DNA from 4 places in the Serratia sp. NFX21 genome. Region 3 is predicted to be linked to each of the others. Evidence: riboswitches for the same ligand, from Rfam matches in the RefSeq annotation. Region 3 holds a riboswitch; each other region holds the start of a gene.
What was found. Region 3 has a riboswitch for thiamine pyrophosphate ahead of tenA (thiaminase II). Riboswitches for the same ligand answer to the same signal wherever they lie in the genome.

Region 1 (5,869 bases), 2.2 Mb from region 3:
CGCGGGCCAGTTCACTATCGTCATGAGTGGAAACCCCCAAACGTAGCCCGGCGCGGTGAATGGCGGCCAGATCGGTAGTGTCCAAATCCTCCTGGCCGAGATGTACGCCATAGGCACCGTGCTTAATCGCCAGTTGCCAGTAGTCGTTGATAAACAATCGGGCGTCGTAGCGCTTGCCGAGGGCAATAGCGGCGGCAATGTCGTCCTCGACCTGTTCATCCGGCAGATCCTTAATCCGCAGTTGAAGGGTAGTGACGCCTGCGTCCAGCAAACGGGCAATCCATTCAACGCTGTCGACTACCGGGTATAACCCCAACTTGTGAGGCGTGGCGGGGAAGGGCGTGGTGATATCAGTCATTGCTCAATTCCTCTTGCAGGTTACCGGCGCTGTGGTACAGCTCGCTGCCGCGTGAGCGGAACTCGGCCGACATCTTTTCCATGCCGGTTAGCTGCACTGCTATCGGTTTGGCCGCTTCTTGCGCGGCGGCATAGTCGCGAACTTCCTGCGAAATTTTCATCGAGCAGAATTTTGGCCCGCACATAGAGCAGAAGTGGGCGATTTTGCCGGACTCCTGCGGCAGGGTTTCGTCGTGATAAGCGCGAGCAGTGGCTGGATCAAGCGCCAGATTGAACTGATCTTCCCAGCGGAATTCGAAGCGCGCCTTGGACATGGCGTTATCGCGGATTTGCGCACCGGGGTGGCCTTTTGCCAGGTCGGCGGCGTGAGCGGCAATTTTGTAGGTGATCAGCCCCTGCTTGACGTCCTCTTTGTTCGGCAGCCCGAGATGCTCCTTTGGCGTGACGTAACACAGCATGGCGCAGCCGAACCAGCCGATCATCGCGGCCCCGATGCCGGAGGTAAAGTGGTCATAACCCGGAGCGATATCGGTGGTCAGTGGGCCAAGAGTATAGAATGGTGCTTCGTGGCAGTGCTCCAGCTCCTCGGTCATGTTGCGGCGGATCATCTGCATCGGCACGTGGCCAGGGCCTTCGATCATCACCTGCACATCATATTCCCAGGCAATTTTGGTCAACTCACCCAAAGTGTGCAGTTCGGCGAACTGTGCCTCGTCGTTGGCGTCCTGAATTGAGCCCGGCCGCAGGCCGTCGCCGAGGGAAAGAGAAACGTCATAGGCGGCGCAAATCTCACAGATTTCGCGGAAGTGCTGGTACAGGAAGTTTTCCTGATGATGTGACAGGCACCATTTGGCCATGATCGAACCGCCGCGGGAAACGATGCCGGTCAGGCGTTTGGCGGTCATCGGCACGTAGCGCAGCAGCACGCCGGCGTGAATGGTGAAGTAGTCAACCCCTTGCTCCGCCTGCTCCAGCAGCGTATCGCGGAACATTTCCCAGGTGAGGTTTTCCGCCACGCCGTTCACCTTTTCCAGCGCCTGATAGATAGGCACCGTGCCAATTGGCACCGGGCTGTTACGCAGGATCCATTCGCGGGTTTCGTGGATATAGCGGCCGGTAGACAGATCCATCACGGTATCCGCGCCCCAGCGGGTGGACCACACCAGTTTCTCGACCTCTTCCTCGATCGAGGAGGTCACCGCCGAGTTGCCGATGTTGGCGTTAACCTTCACCAGGAAGTTACGGCCGATGATCATCGGTTCGGATTCCGGGTGGTTGATATTGGCGGGGATGATGGCGCGCCCTGCGGCGACTTCCTGGCGAACGAATTCCGGCGTGATATTCTCCGGCAGGTTGGCCCCCCAACTTTGGCCAGGATGCTGGTGGCGTAATACCTCGCCACGGATGCGCTCGCGCCCCATGTTTTCGCGAATGGCGATAAATTCCATTTCCGGGGTGACGGTGCCGGCACGCGCGTAGTGCAACTGGGTCACGCGTTTGCCCGGTTGTGCCTTGCGCGGCAACGGCAGATGTTCAAAGCGCAGGTGATCCAGGCCTTCATCGGCCAGGCGCTGCTGGGTGAAACCTGAACTGACGCCCTTGAGCGCTTCGGTATCACCGCGTTCAGCGATCCAACCGGCGCGTAGCTTCGCCAGGCCGCTATGCACGTTGAGTTCTGATTGGGGATCACCGTAAGGGCCGGCAGTGTCGTACACCGGAATCGCTTCGTTTGGCTCGTACTTCGGGTTGTCCTTATCGCCACCGATCAGCGTCGGGCTGAGCTGAATTTCACGCATTGGCACCTGCAGGTCACTACGTGAGCCCTGCAGATAGATCCGGCGTGAGTTGGGGAAGGAAACGCCTTGCAGGGTGTTGATAAACTGCTGGGCTTCTTCGCGTTGCTCTTTACGAGCGCGGGGTTTGTTAACGTTAGACATAGCAAGTTCCTACCAGTGTGTTGGGTTGGGAAAGTTGCTTGTCTGGAGCTCGGAGGGAGTAATGATGCTGGCCGGCAAAGCAGGATTATCCCAAATCGGGGTCACCTGCCTGTGGCGATAGATTACTCTTGTTCCCTTCGCGGGTATTAACCCGATCAGGTTCCGCGGATCCCGAATTAACGGTCTCAGCCTGGCCAATTTGATGAACAAATCAGGCGCTAGGCACTCCGACAAGATGCCCTCCAGTATAGGAGGGATAATAAAAAAGACTACAAAATTTTAGCCGGCTGGATCCAGCGTTTTGTCCGGCTCAGCCTGCTGCCAGGTTTCAGCCGCCAGTTGGATCAGCCTGTCTTCAAGGGTAAAACGAGCCGCCAGCGTTTCACCGATATCGGATAACGCCTGATGTAATTCCAGACACAGGTCCTGATCGATATCCACTTCGGTATAGCGATCGTGGAAAGCCATGATCTGCTCGGTATTGGCCCACAGCTTGGGATAGATGTTGACCGCCAGAGACATTTTCGGACTGGATGCGCCTTCCACTTGCTTGATTATTCTGTCATAGATATGAAAATGGCCGGCGGAGAGATAATCCACCAGATTATGGCAAAAGTTCTCCAGCGCTTTTTCATTCAGCGGCGTATGCTTTTCTTTGTTAGGTTTAATGCCCACCAGGGCACAATAGGCGACCAGCAACTGCTTGCGTGCCTGAAGCCATTGATCTACTAATTCATTACTACCACCAACGCGCTGAGTCAGGCTTTCCAAACGGTTGAGCATGTTTGACTCCGTAAGTAATAAAACGTAACAGTAAGTTATTAAAATGTAACAAGGCCGATTTGTAGAGTGCCAGTGAAGCTGAGGTTGTGCAACAACGATATGGAACTTGCATTAACGGGTAATGAAAATGGCTGGTGGATCGTCAGCCATGAAAGCAAACTTTGGTTACCGAACGGTGAATTGCCGTGCGGTTTGGCCGCGTCATTTTCCCTGCTGGGAAGAATGGCTCGTGTTATTGGCGAATGGGAAGGATTGCCGGTCTGGCTGGTGCGCCACGCAATGCCGCAGGAGATGGGATCGGTACGCCAACTGTTAGAACTGGATCGCGGGCTGTTCCAGCTTGCCGGACGGGGCGTACAACTGGCCGAGTTTTACCGTTCCCATCGCTACTGCGGTTACTGCGGCCATGAAATGCATCTCAGCCGCACCGAAAGTGCCTGCCTGTGCGGTCACTGCCGGGAGCGCTACTACCCGCAGATCGCCCCCTGCGTGATCGTTGCCATTCGGCGTGACGATGAGATCCTGCTGGCACAACATGTGCGCCATCGCGGCGGTATTCATACCGTACTGGCCGGCTTTGTCGAGGTTGGCGAAACGCTGGAGCAGGCGGCCGCACGCGAGGTGATGGAAGAAAGTAATATTGAAATCAAAAACCTGCGTTATGTCACCTCACAACCCTGGCCGTTCCCGCACTCGTTGATGATGGCCTTTATGGCCGATTACCACCGCGGCGAGATCCGCCACGATCCGAAAGAGCTGCTTAACGCCGGTTGGTACCGCTACGATCGGTTGCCGCTATTACCGCCGCCCGGCACGGTAGCGCGTCGCCTGATAGAGGACACCGTAGCCTTATGCCGTGAGCAATAAATCGCTACAATACCGGCAGATGAATAAGGGAGCCCCATAAATGAATGAGTTGAAGAACGATCGCTACCTGCGCGCACTGCTGCGTCAGCCGGTGGATGTGACCCCTGTATGGATGATGCGTCAGGCCGGTCGTTATTTGCCGGAGTACAAGGCCACCCGCGCCCAGGCCGGGGATTTCATGTCGCTATGCAAGAACGCGGAGCTGGCTTGTGAAGTCACGCTGCAGCCGCTGCGCCGTTTCCCACTGGACGCGGCGATCCTGTTCTCCGATATCCTCACCATTCCCGATGCCATGGGGCTGGGCCTGTATTTCGAAACCGGTGAAGGTCCGCGTTTCTCCTCGCCTATCACCAGTCGTGCCGATGTCGACAAGCTACCGGCGTTCGACCCGGAAGTGGAGCTGGGTTATGTGATGAACGCAGTGCGTACCATCCGTCGCGAGCTGAAGGGCGAAGTGCCGCTGATCGGTTTCTCAGGCAGTCCGTGGACGCTGGCGACCTATATGGTGGAAGGCGGTAGCAGCAAGGCCTTCACCAAACTGAAAAAAATGATGTACGCCGAGCCGGCGACGTTGCACCTGCTGTTGGATAAGCTGGCAGACAGCGTCATTCTGTATCTTAACGCCCAGATTAAAGCCGGCGCGCAGTCGGTGATGGTGTTCGATACCTGGGGCGGCGTGCTGACCGGTCGTGACTACCGCGAGTTCTCACTGCATTACATGCACAAGATTGTTGACGGCCTGCTGCGTGAAAACGACGGCCGCCGTGTGCCGGTCACGCTGTTCACCAAAGGTGGCGGCCAGTGGCTGGAGGCGATGGCGGCAACCGGTTGTGACGCACTGGGTCTTGACTGGACGACCGATATTGCCGATGCACGCCGCCGCGTGGGCGACAAAGTGGCATTGCAGGGCAACATGGACCCTTCGATGCTGTATGCGTCACCGGAGCGCATCGGCCAGGAAGTGGAAACCATTCTGGCCGGTTTCGGCCACGGCGAAGGGCATGTGTTCAACCTGGGCCACGGTATTCATCAGGACGTGCCGCCGGAGAACGCCGGTGCCTTTGTTGAAGCCGTCCACGCGCAGTCGGGGAAATACCATCGTTAAGGATTGGATGTGATAGATACTCAAGCCCTGCGTGCAGAACAACGGCTGCGCGCCTCCGAAGTCATTCGCCAGGATGATTTCCTGGTCGTTCCACCGGCCTTTATCGCCGGTGCCGACGTGGGCTTTGAGCAGGAGGGCGCGGTGACTCGCGCCGCTATCGCCATCCTGCGCTATCCGTCGCTGGAGCTGGTGGAATACCAGGTGGCACGAGTGGCCACCACCATGCCCTATATCCCCGGTTTCTTATCGTTCCGTGAATACCCAGCGTTGCTCGCGGCCTGGGAGCAACTGCATCAAAAGCCGGACCTGGTGCTGGTTGACGGCCATGGCATTTCGCATCCGCGCCGTCTGGGCGTAGCCAGCCATTTTGGCCTGCTGGTCAACGTGCCGACCATTGGCGTAGCCAAAAAGCGCCTGTGTGGTAAGTTCGCCCCGCTGGACGAGGCTACAGGTGCGCTGGCACCGCTGGAGGACAAAGGCGAGCAACTGGGTTGGGTATGGCGCAGTAAGGCGCGCTGTAATCCGTTGTTTATCTCCACCGGCCACCGCGTTGGTGCCGACAGTGCACTGGCGTGGGTGCAACGTTGCATGGCGGGCTACCGTTTGCCGGAGCCTACACGCTGGGCCGATGCCATCGCCTCGCGCCGCCCGGCCTTCCAGCGCTGGCTGCAGCAGCATCCAGAGGTGTCGCAATGACCGATTTCGGGTACACTGCGGCGCAGATAACGCGTAAGAGAGTGAATAATGCTACGTAACCCGATTCATTTACGTCTGGAAAAGCTTGAAAGCTGGCAACATTTGACCTTTATGGCCAGTTTGT
Region 2 (5,869 bases), 530 kb from region 3:
CCAACCAGGCAAGCGGGCCTGCCCCTTCACCATATTCTGCCAACTGCTCTGATAGCCAGGCTGCTGGATCACATCAGAAGTCGTGACGATCTGCTGGGCAAAGCCCCCCACGCTGAAGCTGAGCAACGCGCCGAAGATGGCGCCGCGAAGTGCGTTTTGTCCTGTCATGGCCTTCTCCCTTGATAAAATTTAATCGCACCCGGCCAATACCGGGCCTGGATCTAGTCAGACCACAAGGGTAGCAAAAAGTTGGCTCACCACCAGGCGTGAAAATGATGCACCGGCCCGATACCGTGCCCCACTTCCAGCGTATCGGCCTGCTGCAAGGCTTTTTGCAGATAATCCTTGGCGGCAGCCACCGTGCCTGCCCAGTCGTCGTGACGCGGACGCAGGGCGGCCAATGCGGCAGACAGCGTGCAGCCGGTGCCATGCGTATGGCGGGTCGCTACGCGCGGTGCAGTAAAGCGTTGCTCCAGTCCCGCACTGAACAGCCAGTCCGGGCTTTCACTTTCGCTAAGATGGCCGCCCTTCATCAATACCGCCTGGCAACCCATCGCCAACAGTGCTCGCCCCTGCTCACGCATCTGGCGTTCATTTTCCGCCGGGGCGCATTCCAGCAGAGCCGCCGCTTCCGGCAGGTTCGGCGTGATGATCGACACCAGCGGCAACAGCTCGCAGCGAATCGATTCCACCGCCTCCGGCGCCAGCAGAGGATCGCCGCTTTTCGCCAGCATCACCGTATCCAGTACCACAAACGACGGCTGATAGTGACGTAAACGCTCCGCGACCGCCTGCACAATATCGGCGTTGGCCAACATGCCAATTTTGGTGCTGTCGATACGCAGGTCGCTGAACACGGAATCAAGCTGGGCAGCGACAAAAGCCGGTTCGATGTTATACACCGACTGCACGCCGCGGGTATTTTGCGCCACCAGCGCGGTGATTACCGAGGCACCGTAGGCCCCCAGCGCGGAGAAGGCTTTCAGGTCGGCCTGGATGCCGGCCCCCCCGCTCGGATCGGTGCCGGCGATGGTCAACGCGTTAATCCGTTTCATTGCAGATCCTCCGGACGCAGTTGGTACAGAGCGTCGAGGAATGCCGGGGTAAAACTGCCCGGCCCGGCGGCGCGGCGCGTGGCCATCTCACCGCAAAGTGACATCACCCGGCAGGCAGTCGCCACGTTGTCCAACCGATCGCCCGGCAGGCTGCAAAATGCCGCCACCACGGCCGAAAGTGCGCAACCGGTACCCACCACTCGCGTCATCAGCACGTCGCCCCCGGCGACCGCCCAGTCACACTGGCCGTCGGTGATGTAATCCACCACGCCGGTCACCGCCACCACGGCCCCACTGTTTCGTGCCAATTCGCGCGCCGCCGGTAACGCCGCCAGTGAATCGTCAGCGCTGTCGACGCCGCGCCCACTCGCCTGCAGGCCACTCAGCGCCATGATTTCAGAAGCATTGCCGCGGATTGCCGCCGGCTTTTCGCCCAGTAAACGTTGGGCAAAGGCGGTGCGATACGCCAGCCCACCGACGGCGACCGGATCCAGCGTCCAGGGTGTGCCTGCCGCATTGGCAACTTCTATCGCCGCCAGCATGGATTCGGCGCGTGATGCATTGAGAGTGCCGATATTGACCAGCAAGGCATCCGCCAGCCGGCTGAACTGTGCCGCTTCGGTCGGCTCAACCACCATCGCCGGGGAAGCACCGAGCGCCAGCAACACGTTAGCCGTCAGCTCCTGCACCACTTCGTTGGTCAGGCAGTGAATCAATGGGGATTGGCGTTTAAATTGGGTTAAACAGGCCGCGGCGCGGGCGCCGGGTAAAACATCAGGTCGAGCGAGCATATTCCTCCCAACCGGCGTTCAAGAAGGCGGGTACCGGTTGGGGCACCGAGACTTCCCTACGCTGGCATAATCCAGATCAGGTAATACGGGTAAAATCTCAGCCCCTAGAGGCACCCCGAGTCAGACGGCCATTATTGGGGTTGCCGTCGGTGAGGTCAATCGCGCTATAGTGACAAAAAATAAAAAGGAGCCGCCATGCGAATAAGAAAATACCAAGAGGCCGATCGTCCCTTCCTGCGCACCCTGTATCTGGCATCGCGCAAGGCGGCGTTTCCCTGGCGTGATACCGAAGATTACCGACTGGAAGATTTCGATCGCTCAACGCTGGGTGAGGACATTTGGGTGGCGGAAGAAAAGGGCAAGCGGCTGGGGTTCGTCTCGATTTATCGTCAGGATAACTTTATTCACAATCTGTATGTCGACCCTCAGCTACCGCCTCTTGGCGTCGGTAGCGCCCTGCTGCAGGCGGCGGAGCAAACCTTCACTGCCACCGGCTCGCTGAAATGCCTGGTGAAGAATGAGAAGGCGCTGGCCTTTTACCACAAACACGGTTGGCGGACGATCGCTACCGGCAATGACGGCGCGGAAGACTATTACCTGATGCACTCGCCGACAAAGTAAAGGGGCGCCGTGCTGTGGCGCCCCCTTTCATGAACCCCTGGTCAGACGGCAGAAACCGCCGGGGTCAATTTGCCGCGTGCGCGGATATTTCTAACCAGTAGCCCCGACACGATGATCCCGGCACAGGCAAACATGCCCATCAGGCCAAAGACAATCTTGTAGCCGGTTAACCCTGGGAAGGCATCGAGAATGTGGCCGTACAGGCTGAAGCAAAACATCGCCGGGGCATAGCCGATAAAACTACCCAACGCCATCGCCGCACCGGTATGTTCCTCATCAATCCCCGCCTCACCGATCGGGGCGAAGAACACCGCGCGTTGGGTAAAGACCACCGCCCCAAATCCCAGCGTACAGGCCATGCCCAAATACACCGGCATTTGCTCATGTGGCAACAGAATCAATAATGCCAGCGCAATGGCGCTGATAATAAAGGTGTAGAATAAATACTTGCTCGGGGATTTTAATACTTTATCCGCGATCAAACCGCCAATCGGCCCACCCACCATCTTTAGGCAATACTGATTAATAATCCCATAGGCACCCACCAGCGCAATCGGCAATGCATAGACATGGCTCAGGAAAGGAATAAAGAACGTCAGCCCGCAATAGACGGCATATACACAGAAAACGCTGAAGGCAATCAGCCAAACCGTTTTATTTTTTAATACGCTGCTCATCCCCGGTTTTTTATCGGCCGGCGCTTCGCTCTTAGAGGCTGTTTTTTCCTCCGGGCTTTCTTTCATTACCAACAGAATAATAATCCCTACGATAATCGCGATCGCCGAATAAAACAGTATCCCAACCTTGAAGCCAAGATAACCGCTGCCAAACGCGGTAAACAGTGCTAACGCAGAAAACGCCACAACGGTATCCACCACGCCGCGTCCGGTTTCGAAAAAGCCGAACAGCCGCCCCTGTTGAGTGCTGTTCCCCAGCATACTCACCGATTTGAGCAGCACCGGCCAGTTCAGCATGTCACAGGTGACCCCAAACAACGCCCAGACAAACAGAATGCCCCAGTAGCCCGGCATGCTGGACAGATAAATACCGAGCAAGCCGGTGGCGATCAGTGAAAACGACATGGTAAAGCGGCGCGGCAGACGGTCGGAGAAATAAATCGACAAGAAGAAGCCAATGGTGGTCACAATCGAGTTGACCGACATGGCGTTACCAATTTCCCCGTTACTCAGGTGAAAGTATTCTTGCATCGGCACATAAAACGCATCCTTAAGGGAGGGTAATTTATATATTGTCCCGCCACATAAGACCAACAAGCTAAATAGTGCCCATCTTTTTTTAGTCAGCATAATCCCCTCACAGCCATTAGATAATAAGCGGTGTTGTTACCTCAGTGACGGGACGAGTGTTTCTCCACATCATTGAGAATGTGTTATTTATAAATTTATTTATTATATTATGCCGGGGTTAGCAGCTCCCGGGCTTGCTTTATCAAACTGTCAGTAATGGTGCGAACATGGTGAATTTGATTTAATGCATCCTGAACCTCTTTTTTAAGCCGTTCCTCCAGCCCATGTTCCGGTAACGCGGTTTCACTCATCTCCCGCCATGGAATATGCGGGTTATCACCCTCTCCGTTAAAACGAAATGGCGGCGCGTAATAATCCACCTCTTCTTCCAGCCCATAAGCAGTAACCTGCGGCCGCTCTTCGCCCAGGCAAATTAGCCCCAGCAACAATTCCCGGAAGGGCAAATCCCCCTGCCCGGAAATACAGGCCCGGTGCCCCATTCCCTGATCTTCACGCACGATCAGTGCGTCCTTGATATGTACCTGGGTAATATCTTCAGCCATTACCGCCAATGCCGTCAGCGGCTCTTCATTGGCGTTGATCATGTTGGCGAAATCAAATAACAGGGAAAGCTGCGGGAAATCTGCCGCCCGAACCAGGCTAACCAGTTCATGACTTTTAAGATCCTCGTGCTGCTCCAAAGTAAAGCTCAGACCGCTGTGCTGATAACGCTGCTTGATGTACTGAATATCTTCGGCAATGCGCGCCAACACTTGCTGCAATACCCCCTGATAGCGCGGATAGAAGCGCACCGAACTGGCACCGGATTTAAGGGCAATGTTCACCGCCTGATCGATGGTCTGCGAGTCGGAAGCGCTGGTTTCGATATGGATATCCAACCCATAGCGCTGTGCCTGCTCACCAAAGTTGCGAAGGCGGGCATCATCGGCGTAGCAAAGCGCCTGACTTTCCCCATCCAATACATGCACTTTCACGCCGCGCAGTTGCTGCTGATGAGCAATGGTCAGCAGATCCTCAGGCAGGATTTTCTCCATGCGCATATTGAGATGAAAGGCGTAGGCATGCAGATAAAGCGGCAAATTCTGCGCCCGCAGAAGAACTTTCTCCGCCGTTAAGCGATCCATGGTGTTCACCTATAAGTTAATGAAAAAATCCACCGACTCGAAACGCCAGTATTCGATATCCACCTGCACGATACGGCGCTGGGCATCGGCACGATGCTTCTCTACCAGTATCGACGGCGTGCTGGCGTTGCCGCCCATCACCTTGCAGGCATCACCGGACAATCGGGTCGGTTTAAAAGCCAAATGATGGGTGCGAGTCGCGGTTCCGTAGGCGTTTTCCCATACATCGGCAAACGAGTTCTCACCCAGGCGTTCGATGAAGTCGGGTGCCACCAGCGGACTGATAAAGGTTTCGTGATAAAACACGATGTGATTGTCCAGCGCTCCCCAGCCACAGATTTTGTAGATCGCTGCCCCTTCACTAAGCTGCAGTAAATCGCAAATGGCCGCCGGTGCCGTCAAAACCCGCTCCTTGGTCATATAACCCCAAGAGGGAGAACGGCCCTGCTCAATGGCCGCCTGTTTGAAGCTGGTAGACGAATTGGGGTTGTAGTTAAAGCGTGGCAATGCTGCAAACCAACCCCGACGATCCTTACGGAATATCCTCGACTCACTTTCCAGGAACAGCAGTGCCTGACGCAGCGTCATGCGTTTAATGTTCAGCAATTCCCCCAGCTCTCGCTCCGAAGGAAGCTTGTCGCCGGGGGCTATTGCGCCCTGACTCAGCCAGTCATTAAGCCTTTGCTTGGCCAGTTCAACGGTAGAGTTGTTTTCCATAGCTCACTTTATTGGTTTAAACCAGATTGCATAACAGTATCGCGGTGAATTATGACAAACAATGGGGGTACTGAATTTTATATGTGACTCCTGTCCCAGAACCGAAAGGATGCCGCTAATGCGCCGCATCTGAGGCTGGCATGGCACGCAGCGTCAGCCCCCAGAACAACAAGGCCGCCAGGCTGACGCTCGCCCCCAGCCAACACACGCCGTACCAGCCCGCCAGAGCGAATACGTGGGTACTGGCAAAGGCACCCAGCCCGCTACCCACCGCGTAGAACAGCATGTAGCAG
Region 3 (5,869 bases):
CCGGATCGGAAGGCGGCACAATCTTGACGTCCAGGCCTGCGGCCTTGAAGGCACCGATCTGCTCGGCCACCATAATCGGCGCGTGATCGGGGTTGATATACCAGTCGAGCACCAGCGTCAGTTTTTCTGCGGCGGTAGCTTGCCCGGTCAGCGTGGTGCAGAGCATCAGTCCGCAGAGGGTTTTATTAATCATTGTGGATCCCTTGTTATCAGTCATTTTCCGGCGCCCAGTCGATCAGGCGTAGCAGCAGCGCGTCCACCGTCACCCAAAGCAGGACGGTCATCAGCACCAGAATAAACAGCGCGGCAAAACAGACGTCGGTCTGCATGCGCGCGTTGGCGTTCAGCATTACGTAACCCAAACCTTCCGCCGAGCCGACCCATTCACCGATGATCGCGCCGATCGGGGCGACGGCGGCGGCCATGCGTAGCCCGGAGCCAAAGGCCGGCAGTGCCGCCATCAGCCGCACGTGCCGCAGTTGCGCCCAGGGAGAGGCGCGCAGGGTGCGGGCCAGATCGAGATAATCGTTATTGACCCGGCGCAGTCCGTCGAAGAAGGCTGAAGTGACCGGGAAGAAGATCACCAGCACGGCCATCACCACCTTGGCGCTCATGCCAAAACCGAACCACAGCACCAACAGCGGGGCCAGTGCAAACACCGGGATAGCCTGACTGGTTAGCACCAGCGGCATTAGCCAGCGTTGCAGCCGCGGGGAATAAATCATGCACAGCGCCAGTACGGCACCGAGCAACACCCCGGCCAGCAGGCCGCAGGCGATCTCGGCGGCGGTGATCAGCGTGTGGTAACCGAGGTAAGCCCGGTTGTTCCACAGCGCCTGCGCGACTGAAGAGGGTGAAGGCAGCAGAAAAGCCGCAATATCACCCAGAGTGACCAGACCCCACAGCAATAGCAGGCCGGCAAACACCGTCAGGCTGCGGCGCATCCGCGACAGACGGCTTTCAATCTGTGGTTTCATCCGGCGGCCCTCACCAGTTGCAACAACAGCTCGCTCTGGCTTTTTAGCAGTTGAGGATCGTCCGGTGCGCGCGGCGGCAAACCTTCGATAACATGGCTATCGTCAATACCGGCGGGATAGCGGGACAATACCAGCAGGTGATGGCTGAGACGGCAGGCTTCCATTGGGTCGTGGGTAATTAGCAATACGGTGTGCTGCGCCAGCAGTTCGGCGGCCAGTTGCTGGATCATGGCGCGGGTAATGGTGTCCAGCGCCGAGAAAGGCTCATCCATCAGCACAATCGGCTGGCGTTCATACAGGGTACGGGCGATGGCGGCGCGCTGACGCATGCCACCGGACAGCGCAGCAGGCAAGGCATTGCCATAACCACTCAGCCCCACGCGTTCCCGCAGGTGCTCGGCCCAGGGCCGATCGACCTTTTCACCGCGCAGCCGCGCGCCGAGGCTGATGTTCTGGTCAATGGTCAGCCACGGATAGAGCAAATCCTTTTGCCCCATATAAGCGATGCGCCCGGCAATCGGCAGGCCGTCACTGCCGGTCACCGAACCGGAGGTGGGTTTTTCCAGCCCGGCAATAATCTTCAACAGGCTGGTTTTCCCCGCGCCGCTGGCACCGAGCAGGGCGACAAAACTGCCACCTGCGATATCGAAGCTCAGTCGCTCGAAAATCACCTGCTGACCAAAGCGCAGGGTTAAATCCCGTACCTGAATACCCGGCCGAACGCCATGGTGTTGCGCGTTGCCTATACTCATTGGGCATTCAGCCCCATTTGCCAGAAGGCAGATTCCAGCCGGGTGGCGGTGGTGAAAATCTCTGACAGTTCGCCCAGGCGGCTTTCTGCACCGCGCTGGCGGCCGACGTTTTCCAGCAGATCGATAGCGGCCTGCACCCCGGCCAGATAGCCCGGATCGCCATAGTTGCGGATCCACGAGGCATAAGGGTTGCCCTCCATCACCGTGGCAGGGTCGCCCAGCAGCCGCAGGCCAATCTCGGCATAGCCGGCGACGCAGGGCAACAGCGCCGCCAGCAGGTCGAGAGCGTCCCCGGAGTGGCCGATATCGAGTACATAACGGGTGTAATTGAGGGTTTCTGCGGCTTCTGGCTCGGCGGCAATCTGCGGCTCGCTGAGGCCCCAGTCGGCGCAATAGGCCAGATGCAAAGGCAGCTCGGCGACAATCGCATTGAGCGAGGCGGTGGCCGTGCGCATCTCCGGCAGGGTGCGCAGTTTGCTGACCAGCAAGGCGTAAGCGCGGGCAAAGTGGATCAGGAACAGATAGTCCTGGGTCAGATAGCGGCGGAAAGCAGGTTCGGGTAGCGTACCGGCGGCCAGTTGCTGAATAAAGGGGTGAGCGACATAGTCCTGCCAGTGGCTACCGGCGCGCAGGCGCAGTTGGCCGTAGAGACCGTCGTCGAATTGGGGAGTAAACATGGGACCTCCAAAAGTGAGTGGAGATCCGGGCGCGCTGAGGTATGAACAGGCAATGACTGATAGCGTTATTGCCGACCCGTCCCTTCGCTGGCATGACCCAGATCAGGTTCAAAGGGTTCGGCTTGCGCCATCTCAGCCCATTACAGGACACCCCTCGGAGGAGCCTGTTATACGATATTTACTTTTTGATTACAATGTTTGGGCGGGGGGAAACCTGGAGGATTTTCTCTGCCAAAAACGGTTCGTTTAGTGCGGTCGAAGACAATTTTTCTGGCCTGACAGGGGGCATATTTGTCACTGTAATCCGGTCATAATTGAACCTAAGGACACCACCCATGAAGAAAATTGGATTTCTCTCTTTTGGCCACTGGACGCCTTCGTCACAGTCGGGCACCCGTTCGGCCGGCGATGCGTTGCTGCAATCGATCGACCTGGCCGTCGCGGCAGAAGAGCTGGGGGCGGATGGGGCCTATTTCCGCGTGCATCACTTTGCACGCCAGCTTGGCTCGCCATTCCCGCTGTTGGCTGCCATCGGTGCCAAAACCCAGCGTATTGAGATTGGTACCGGCGTGATCGACATGCGCTATGAAAACCCGCTGTATATGGTTGAAGACGCCGGAGCCGCCGACCTGATTTCAGGCGGACGCTTGCAGCTTGGCATCAGCCGCGGTTCTCCCGAGCAGGTGATTGATGGCTGGCGTTACTTTGGTTACACGCCTGCGGACGGCGAGACCGAAGCCGATATGGCCCGCCGCCACACCGAAGTGCTGCTGGACGCGCTGCGCGGTGAAGGCTTTGCCGAACCCAGCCCGCAGCCGATGTTCCCTAATCCTCCTGGCCTGCTGCGCGTTGAACCTTTCTCCGCCGGCCTGCGGGATCGTATTTGGTGGGGTGCCAGCTCAGACGCTACGGCAGTTTGGGCCGCGAAGCTGGGGATGAACCTGCAAAGCTCGACGCTGAAAAACGACGAAACCGGCGAGCCGTTCCACGTGCAGCAGGCCAAACAGATCCGCGCTTACCGCGAGGCCTGGAAGCTGGCAGGACATAAACGAGAGCCGCGGGTGTCGGTCAGCCGCAGCATTTTTGCGCTGATGAACCAGCAGGACCGCAGTTACTTCGGCAATAGCGGGCAGGAAGGCGATCAGGTGGGCTATATCGGCGATCAGACCCGGGCGATATTCGGCCGCAGCTATGCCGCCGAGCCGGAGCTGCTGATCAAACAGCTGGCGCAGGACGAAGCCATTGCCGAAGCGGATACCTTGTTGCTGACGGTGCCAAACCAGTTGGGCGTTGAGTATAACGCCCATGTGATTGAGTCGATCCTGAAGCATATTGCACCGGCGCTGGACTGGCGCTGATAAGTCGCGTACCGAAAGCCCGCCAGCCTCTCCGGTGGCGGGCTTGACTTATTTTGCTCATTTTGTATTTTAAGGACATGCATACTTTTCTGATTATCGTCCCCGAAGGGGGCATGTTATTCGAGTCGGCAGGCATCGCCGACATCCTGATGCAAGCCAACCGCTTGAGGCCCAACGACGCTCCGCTCTACCGGATGGCGATCGTCACCACCCAATCTCACCGGGTGGTGCATGGGTCGTCCGGCTTGAATCTGTTGGCCGATCATCGTCTTTCAGATCTCGACCCAGAGCAGGAACGCGACACCATCATAGTGACCGGAAAAGGCGCGACCGAGGAGGAGAGTGCCTATGTTGTCGACTGGCTACGGCGTGCCGCACCCCAGGCGCGGCGTATTGCGTCGGTTTGCGGTGGGGCGTTGCTGCTGGCCGAAGCCGGTTTGCTGGATGGACGCCGTGCCACCACCCATTGGCGATTGCTGGAAACCTTGCAGACTCGTTTTCCAAAAGTGCAGGTCGAAAATGGGCCGTTGTACGTGCAGGATGGTTCCGTCTGGACTTCGGGCGGGGTCAGTTCCGGCTTCGATCTCACCTTGGCTCTGGTGGAAGACGATTACGGTTTTGTTCAGGCACGCGAAGTGGCGCAAGATCTGGTGATGTTCCTGCGTCGGCCTGGTGGTCAGGCGCAGTTCAGCCGTTATCCTTTAAATCAGGCTAAAACCCCTGGCCCAATCCGCGATCTTCAGTCGTGGATCCTGGAGAATCTGGCCGCAGACCTTTCCGTTGAGCAGTTGGCGGAACGGGTTGCCATGAGTCCGCGTAACTTTACCCGGGTGTTCACGCGTGAAACCGGTATTTCCCCCGCCAAATTTGTTGAAGAAGGGCGTTTATATCTGGCCCGGCAACGCCTGGAGCAGAGTGCGGAAGGTATTGAGCAAATCGCCATCAGTTGCGGGTTTGGCAATGGCCTCAATCTGCGGCGCGTTTTTGAGCGGCATTTGCAACTCTCACCTACCGAATATCGCGAGCGTTTTCATTCCCGCATGTTGGCCTAAATTGATCTGCAAACGTCATTTACGACACTGATATCTCCGGTTTAGATTGGTGACAGAGCCAATAATGAAGGAGTAGATCATGGTCAAAGTAGGCATTAATGGATTCGGCAGGATCGGCAGGAACGTGTTGCGCGCAGCGTTAGGTCGCAGCGACTTTCAGGTTGTGGCAATCAATGATTTGACCGACAGCAAAACCCTGGCGCACCTGCTGAAATACGATTCGCTTTCAGGCACTCTGGCAGCCAGCGTCGAAGCCGGTGAGAACCAGTTGCTGCTCGATGGTCGACCGATTCATGTTTTCTCCGAAAGAGATCCGGCTGCCATCCCATGGAGCAGCGTGGGTGTTGAGGTAGTGATTGAGGCGACGGGCTTCTTCACCGACAAAGCCAAGGCTGAAGTGCACATCACCCAAGGCGGTGCCAAGCGAGTCATTATCTCGGCACCGGGCAAGGACGATGATATTACGCTGGTGCTGGGCGTTAACCATCAGCAATACGATCCGGCCAAACATTTTGTGGTCAGCAACGGCAGTTGTACCACTAATGGCCTGGCCCCTGCCGCCCAGGTATTGCATCAGGCATTTGGTATTGAATACGGTTTGATGAATACCACCCATGCCTACACCAATAGCCAGGCGCTGCATGACCAACCGGAAAAAGACCTGCGCGGTGCCCGTGCCGCAGCGGAGTCGATTGTGCCTTATTCCAGCGGTGCCGCCAAAGCGCTCGGCAAGGTGATCCCGGAGCTGGACGGTCGCCTGACCGGTTACTCGCTGCGGGTGCCGGTACCGGTAGTGTCTATCGTGGACTTAACGGTCACGCTGAAACGTGAAGTGACGGCCGAAGAGATCAACGCGGCTTTCCGCCAGGCTGCCGAATCCGGCCCTCTCAAGGATATCCTTGGCTACAGCGATGAGCCTTTGGTGTCCAGTGATTATAGAGGCGACCCACGTTCGTCGGTGATTGATGGGCTTTCCACGCTGGTGATTGGCGGTAATTTGGTCAAGATCCTCGCTTGGTACGACAACGAGTGGGGCTTCTCTAACCGGCTGGT
Region 4 (5,869 bases), 2.6 Mb from region 3:
CAGATGGGCCAGCATCTCCAGCCGCGCCTGTTCAGGCACCAGCCCCAACCAATCGGCCCGCTGGCGACGCACCGCGCTGAAATAGCGCTGATAGAACTGTTTTGACAAGAAAACCTTCATCCGTCGCCCTCCCCCTTTCATTGAAGAAAATTATCGGCGTAATATAGGGAAAGATAAATTGATGGGTTGATGCCGGAGCGTTCCTCTTTTATGTCCACCTCCAGATTGCAACAGCAGTTCATTCGCCTGTGGCAGCGCTGCCACGGCGAGCCGACCGAAACCACCCTGCAGGAGCTGGCCGAAGTGCTCAGCTGTTCGCGCCGCCACGTGCGTTCGCTACTGGGTGCCATGCAGCACCAGGGCTGGTTAACCTGGCAGGCCGAGTCCGGGCGCGGCAAGCGTTCACGGCTCACCTTTCACTACACCGGTCTGGCACTGCAGCAACAGCGGGCGGAGGAATTGCTGGAGCAAGACCGTATCGATCAACTGGTGCAACTGGTCGGCGATAAAAACGTGGTGCGCCAGATGTTGCTGTCCCAACTGGGACGCAGCTTTCGTCAGGGGAAACACATCCTGCGGGTGCTCTACTATCGCCAGTTGTACAACCTGCTGCCCGGCTCGGCGCTGCGGCGCTCGGAAACCCATCTGGCACGGCAGATTTTCAGCGGTCTGACGCGGATAAACGAGGAAAACGGGGAACTGGAGTCTGATCTTTCGCATCACTGGCAAGCTTTGACCCCGCTGCATTGGCGTTTTTATCTCCGCCCGGCGATTCATTTTCACCATGGCCGCGAGCTGGAAATGGAGGATGTCATCAGCTCGCTTACCCGTTTGATGCCACAGCCACTGTTTTCACATCTCGAACGCGTGACCTCACCGACGCCTTATGTGATCGACGTGCATTTGCACAGTCCCGATTACTGGCTGCCGTGGCTGCTGGGCAGCGTGCCCGCGATGATCCTGCCGCGCGAATGGCAAAGCCTGCCGGACTTCTCGCGCCACCCGGTGGGCACCGGGCCATATAGCGTGGTACGCAACCACCGCAGCCAGATGAAAATCCATGCCTTTGACGATTACTTTGGCTACCGCGCGCTGATCGATGAGGTGAATATCTGGGTGCTGCCGGAAGTGACCGAAGAACTGGTACATTCCGGCGTCCAGTTGCAGGCGGACGACACCGGCAAAAACGAACTGGAAAGCCGGCTGGAAGAAGGCTGTTATTTCCTGCTGTTCGATCAGCGTTCGCCACTGGCGGCCGATCCGGCCATTCGCAGTTGGCTGTGCGAGTTGATCAACCCCATTTCGCTGCTGAGCAATGCCGGCCCGGTCTATCAACGCTATTGGTCGCCGGCCTACGGCCTTCTGCCGCGCTGGCATCACAACCGCGCACTGGCACAATTGCCCAAACCGGACGGGTTGACCGAACTGACGTTGACTTACTACAGCGAGCACTCGGAGTTCCACGCCATTCAGTTGGCGATCGAACCCCTGCTGGCGCAGCAGGGTATCAAGCTGAAGATCCAGGCCGTGGATTACGACACCTGGCATAAAGGCGAAGCCATCAGCGATTTGTGGCTCGGCAGCGCCAACTTCTATCTGCCGCTGGAGTTCTCGCTGTTCGCCACCCTGTATGAACTGCCGCTGATGCAGCACTGCATGAACGAAGATCTCGCTGAGGATGCCGCGTTGTGGCGCGCCAATAGCCTGCCGCTGGCCGATTTTTGCCAGCGCCTGGTCAGCAATCATCAGTTACACCCGCTGTTCCACCACTGGTTGCAATTGCACGGCCAGCGCAGCATGCGCGGCGTACGGATGAATACCCTGGGCTGGTTTGATTTTAAATCCGCCTGGTTTGCGCCGCCGGAAGCATAAGCGCCTTTCACCGACGCCCGTTAGTCTTTACAATGACGCCGTCTCAACGGGGTGCAAAATGCGGCGTGCCGCTTTTGCTGAGAACAAACCCGTCGAACCTGATCCGGTCAATACCGGCGGAGGGATTTGAGCCCAGCGAACCGGCAGCCGCCGCTCGCCCCCTCAGATACCCTTGCCCCCCTAAATTTTCAGGAGTGCAAAGTGGTCAAAAAAAGCCTGCCCTTGTTACTGTTGTTGTGCGCCGCACCGGTGTTCGCCAAACCGGTACTGACGGTCTACACCTATGACTCTTTCGCTGCCGACTGGGGCCCTGGCCCGGCGGTCAAAAAAGCCTTTGAAGCCCAGTGCGACTGTGAGCTGAAGTTTGTCGCGCTGGAAGACGGCGTTTCGCTGCTTAACCGTCTGCGCATGGAAGGAAAAAACAGTGCCGCCGACGTGGTGTTGGGGCTGGACAACAATTTGCTGCAGGCCGCGCAACAAACCGGTTTATTTGCGCCGAGCAACGTCGACAGCACCAAACTGAGCGTGCCCGGCGGCTGGCAGGATAAAACCTTCGTGCCTTATGACTACGGCTACTTTGCCTTCGTTTACAACAAAGAAAAACTGAAGAACCCGCCCAAAAGCCTGCAAGAGTTGGTCGACAGTGACCAGAACTGGAAGGTGATTTACGAAGATCCGCGTACCAGCACGCCGGGCCTCGGCCTGCTGTTGTGGATGCAGAAAGTCTATGGCGACAAGGCTCCCGAAGCCTGGCAAAAGCTGGCAAAGAAAACCGTTACCGTGACCAAGGGCTGGAGTGAGGCTTACGGCCTGTTCCTGAAAGGCGAAGGCGACCTGGTACTCAGCTACACCACCTCTCCGGCCTACCATCTGATTGAAGAAAAGAAAGACAGTTACGCCGCCGCTAACTTCAGCGAAGGCCACTACCTGCAGGTCGAGGTGGCAGGCAAACTCAAGGCCGGCAAACAGCCGGAGTTGGCAGAGCGGTTTATGCAATTTATGGTGACCCCGGCGTTCCAGAACAGCATTCCCACCGGCAACTGGATGTATCCGGTGATCAAAACCCAGCTGCCGGCCGGGTTTGAGCAAATGACCGTACCGCAGACCGCGTTGCAATACAGCGCTGAAGAAGTGGCCAAACAACGCGGCAACTGGATCCGGGCATGGCAAACCGCCGTCAGCCACTGATCCCACGCTGGCTATGGCCGGGGCTGCTGGCTTCCGGTCTGATCCTGACCATCGCCGTACTGGCGATGGGTTCGCTGTGGCGACACGCGCCCGAAAGCGACTGGCAGGGTCTGTGGCAGGACAGCTACCTGTGGCACGTGGTGCGTTTCACCTTCTGGCAGGCGTTGCTGTCGGCACTGATCTCGGTGCTGCCCGCTATCCTGCTGGCGCGAGCGCTGTTCCGTCGCCGTTTCCCTGGCCGCCAATTGCTGCTACGGCTGTGCGCCATGACGCTGGTGCTGCCGGTACTGGTGGCGGTATTCGGCCTGCTCAGTGTTTATGGCCGACAAGGCTGGCTGGCCGCAATATGCGGTTGGCTCGGCATTAACTACAGTTTCTCCCCCTATGGCCTGCAGGGCATTCTGTTGGCCCATATGTTCTTCAACCTGCCGCTGGCGACCCGCCTGCTGCTACAGGCGCTGGAAAACATTCCGGTCGAACAGCGTCAACTGGCTGCGCAGCTTGGCATGAGCGGTCGGCAGCAGTTCCGCTTTGTCGAGTGGCCGGCACTACGCCGCCAGATCCTGCCGAGCGGTGCGCTGATCTTTATGCTGTGCTTTGCCAGTTTCGCCACCGTATTGTCACTGGGCGGCGGGCCGCAGGCCACCACCATCGAATTGGCTATCTACCAGGCGCTCAGCTACGACTACGATCTCAGCCGTGCCGCGCTATTGGCACTGATCCAACTGGCCTGTTGCCTGGGGCTGGTGGTGCTCAGCCAGCGGTTAAGCCAGGCATTGCCGGTCGGCAACACTCACGCCCACATCTGGCGTAATCCGGAAGACAGCCTGTGGCGCCGCACCAGCGATTTTTTGCTGATCGCTGCCGCCCTGCTGCTGCTGTTACCCCCGCTGCTGGCGGTGATTGCCGACGGTGCCAACCAAAGCCTGGTCAGCGTACTGCAACAGCCTGTGCTGTGGCAGGCGTTATTCACCTCGTTGCGCATTGCTCTCGGTGCCGGCGTACTGTGCGTGCTACTGACCATGATGCTGCTGTGGAGCAGTCGTGAGCTGAAGCTGCAACAGCGGCTGCGCTGGGGCCAACGACTTGAGCTAAGTGGCATGGTGATCCTGGCAATGCCTGGCATCGTGCTGGCGACCGGTTTCTTCCTGCTGTTGAGTGACACCGTCGGGCTGCCGCAGTCGCCGTATGCGCTGGTGATCCTCACCAATGCACTGATGGCGGTGCCCTACGCGCTGAAAGTGCTGGAAAACCCGATGCGCGACCTGGCCGAACGCTACAACCCACTGTGCCTGTCTCTGGATATCCACGGCTGGCAGCGACTGCGGCTTATCGAACTGAAAGCATTGCGCCGCCCACTGGCCCAGGCGCTGGCCTTCGCCTGCGTACTGTCGATTGGCGATTTCGGCGTCGTCGCCCTGTTCGGCAACGAGCACTTCCGCACTCTGCCTTACTACCTGTATCAACAGATCGGTGCCTATCGCAGCAATGATGGCGCGGTCACCGCCCTGTTGTTGCTGCTGTTGTGCTTCCTGCTGTTTACCCTGATTGAACGCTTACCGGGCCGCCATGATAGAGCTTGAAAAACTGACCTACCTGTATGAACACCTGCCGATGCGCTTTGACCTGCACATTGCGCCTGGCGAACGTGTTGCGGTGCTTGGCCCCAGCGGCGCGGGCAAAAGCACGCTACTCAGCCTGATTGCCGGGTTCCTGCCGGCTGCCAACGGCAGGTTGCGGCTCGACGGCAGCGATCACACCGCCACGCCACCGGCCAAACGCCCGGTCTCAATGCTGTTTCAGGAAAACAACCTGTTTGCTCACCTGAGGGTAGAGCAGAATATCGGGCTGGGTCTGGATCCGGGGTTACGGCTCAACGATCGGCAAAAACAGCAGTTGGCGCAAATTGCCCGCCAGGTGGGACTGGAAGAACATCTGTCGCGTCTGCCGTCCCAGCTTTCTGGTGGCCAGCGCCAGCGTGCCGCTTTGGCGCGCTGTCTGATCCGCCAGCGGCCGATCCTGCTGCTCGACGAACCTTTTTCGGCGCTCGATCCGGCATTACGCAATGAGATGCTGCAACTGCTGCAAGAGGTGTGCGACCAACGTAACCTGACGCTGCTGATGGTATCGCACAATCTGGATGACGCCGCGCGTATCGCCCCGCGTACCCTGCTGGTGGTCGATGGCCGTATTTTTTACGACGGCCCAACGCAGGCGTTGCTGGACGGCAGCGCACCGGAAGCCAGGGTGCTGGGCATTTCACACAAACCGTGATCTGCAGCGCGTTTTTTATGCTGCGCAAATAAACCTGTTGTGTGAATTTTGCGCCTGTGGTTTTATGAAAACCTGACTTTTTTTACTGATGATAAGGTTCCCTGTGATCGCATCCTCGCTGACTTCGACCCTACTAGTTACCGCGCTACCAGCCGCGGTGATGGTCGTCGTGCGTGTGGTGGTGGTCGTCGGCAATGCGCCGTAGGGTCCGAATCAACGCATCGATTCCCAAACCCCGCCGGCGCAAACCGGGCGGGGTTTTTAGTTTCAGTCCCCTGCCCAGAAAAGCGAACCGGCCTTGAGAAAGGATAGGAACATGGCAATTTCGGGCACGCCACAGCAAGGCAACAGCTTCACCGGCGCACAGTTGATCGTCCACCTGTTGGAACGTCAGGGCATCACCACCGTTGCCGGTATTCCCGGCGGCGCTGCACTGCCGCTGTATGACGCACTGAGCCAAAGCACCCGCATTCATCACGTACTGGCCCGCCACGAACAGGGCGCGGGCTTTATGGCACAGGGCATGGCACGCGCC

Region 1: it holds a riboswitch for thiamine pyrophosphate, as region 3 does, so the genes downstream of both, thiC (phosphomethylpyrimidine synthase ThiC) here and tenA (thiaminase II) in region 3, are expected to answer to the same signal.
Region 2: it holds a riboswitch for thiamine pyrophosphate, as region 3 does, so the genes downstream of both, thiM (hydroxyethylthiazole kinase) here and tenA (thiaminase II) in region 3, are expected to answer to the same signal.
Region 4: it holds a riboswitch for thiamine pyrophosphate, as region 3 does, so the genes downstream of both, thiB (thiamine ABC transporter substrate binding subunit) here and tenA (thiaminase II) in region 3, are expected to answer to the same signal.

The regions. Positions count from the first base shown of each region.
Region 1 is NZ_CP183196.1:785,561-791,429, forward strand. Features, by position in the region: gene thiE (thiamine phosphate synthase) at 1-358, opposite strand, end outside; gene thiC (phosphomethylpyrimidine synthase ThiC) at 351-2,294, opposite strand; TPP riboswitch at 2,410-2,534, opposite strand; gene ACNT1W_RS03665 (Rsd/AlgQ family anti-sigma factor) at 2,574-3,077, opposite strand; gene nudC (NAD(+) diphosphatase) at 3,177-3,944, shown strand; gene hemE (uroporphyrinogen decarboxylase) at 3,985-5,049, shown strand; gene nfi (deoxyribonuclease V) at 5,059-5,745, shown strand; gene ACNT1W_RS03685 (YjaG family protein) at 5,794-5,869, shown strand, end outside.
Region 2 is NZ_CP183196.1:4,342,333-4,348,201, forward strand. Features, by position in the region: gene ACNT1W_RS20305 (inhibitor of vertebrate lysozyme family protein) at 1-168, opposite strand, end outside; gene thiD (bifunctional hydroxymethylpyrimidine kinase/phosphomethylpyrimidine kinase) at 255-1,055, opposite strand; gene thiM (hydroxyethylthiazole kinase) at 1,052-1,846, opposite strand; TPP riboswitch at 1,883-1,974, opposite strand; gene ACNT1W_RS20320 (GNAT family N-acetyltransferase) at 2,042-2,467, shown strand; gene ACNT1W_RS20325 (MFS transporter) at 2,509-3,774, opposite strand; gene ACNT1W_RS20330 (sugar phosphate isomerase/epimerase family protein) at 3,882-4,859, opposite strand; gene ACNT1W_RS20335 (GntR family transcriptional regulator) at 4,869-5,576, opposite strand; gene ACNT1W_RS20340 (MFS transporter) at 5,692-5,869, opposite strand, start outside.
Region 3 is NZ_CP183196.1:3,810,400-3,816,268, reverse strand. Features, by position in the region: gene ACNT1W_RS17930 (ABC transporter substrate-binding protein) at 1-193, opposite strand, end outside; gene ACNT1W_RS17925 (ABC transporter permease) at 210-977, opposite strand; gene ACNT1W_RS17920 (ABC transporter ATP-binding protein) at 974-1,729, opposite strand; gene tenA (thiaminase II) at 1,726-2,406, opposite strand; TPP riboswitch at 2,469-2,571, opposite strand; gene ACNT1W_RS17910 (LLM class flavin-dependent oxidoreductase) at 2,742-3,764, shown strand; gene ACNT1W_RS17905 (GlxA family transcriptional regulator) at 3,842-4,816, shown strand; gene gap (type I glyceraldehyde-3-phosphate dehydrogenase) at 4,896-5,869, shown strand, end outside.
Region 4 is NZ_CP183196.1:1,198,478-1,204,346, reverse strand. Features, by position in the region: gene sgrT (glucose uptake inhibitor SgrT) at 1-120, opposite strand, end outside; gene sgrR (HTH-type transcriptional regulator SgrR) at 211-1,872, shown strand; TPP riboswitch at 1,910-2,015, shown strand; gene thiB (thiamine ABC transporter substrate binding subunit) at 2,074-3,060, shown strand; gene thiP (thiamine/thiamine pyrophosphate ABC transporter permease ThiP) at 3,036-4,643, shown strand; gene thiQ (thiamine ABC transporter ATP-binding protein ThiQ) at 4,630-5,334, shown strand; gene ivbL (ilvB operon leader peptide IvbL) at 5,423-5,539, shown strand; gene ilvB (acetolactate synthase large subunit) at 5,651-5,869, shown strand, end outside.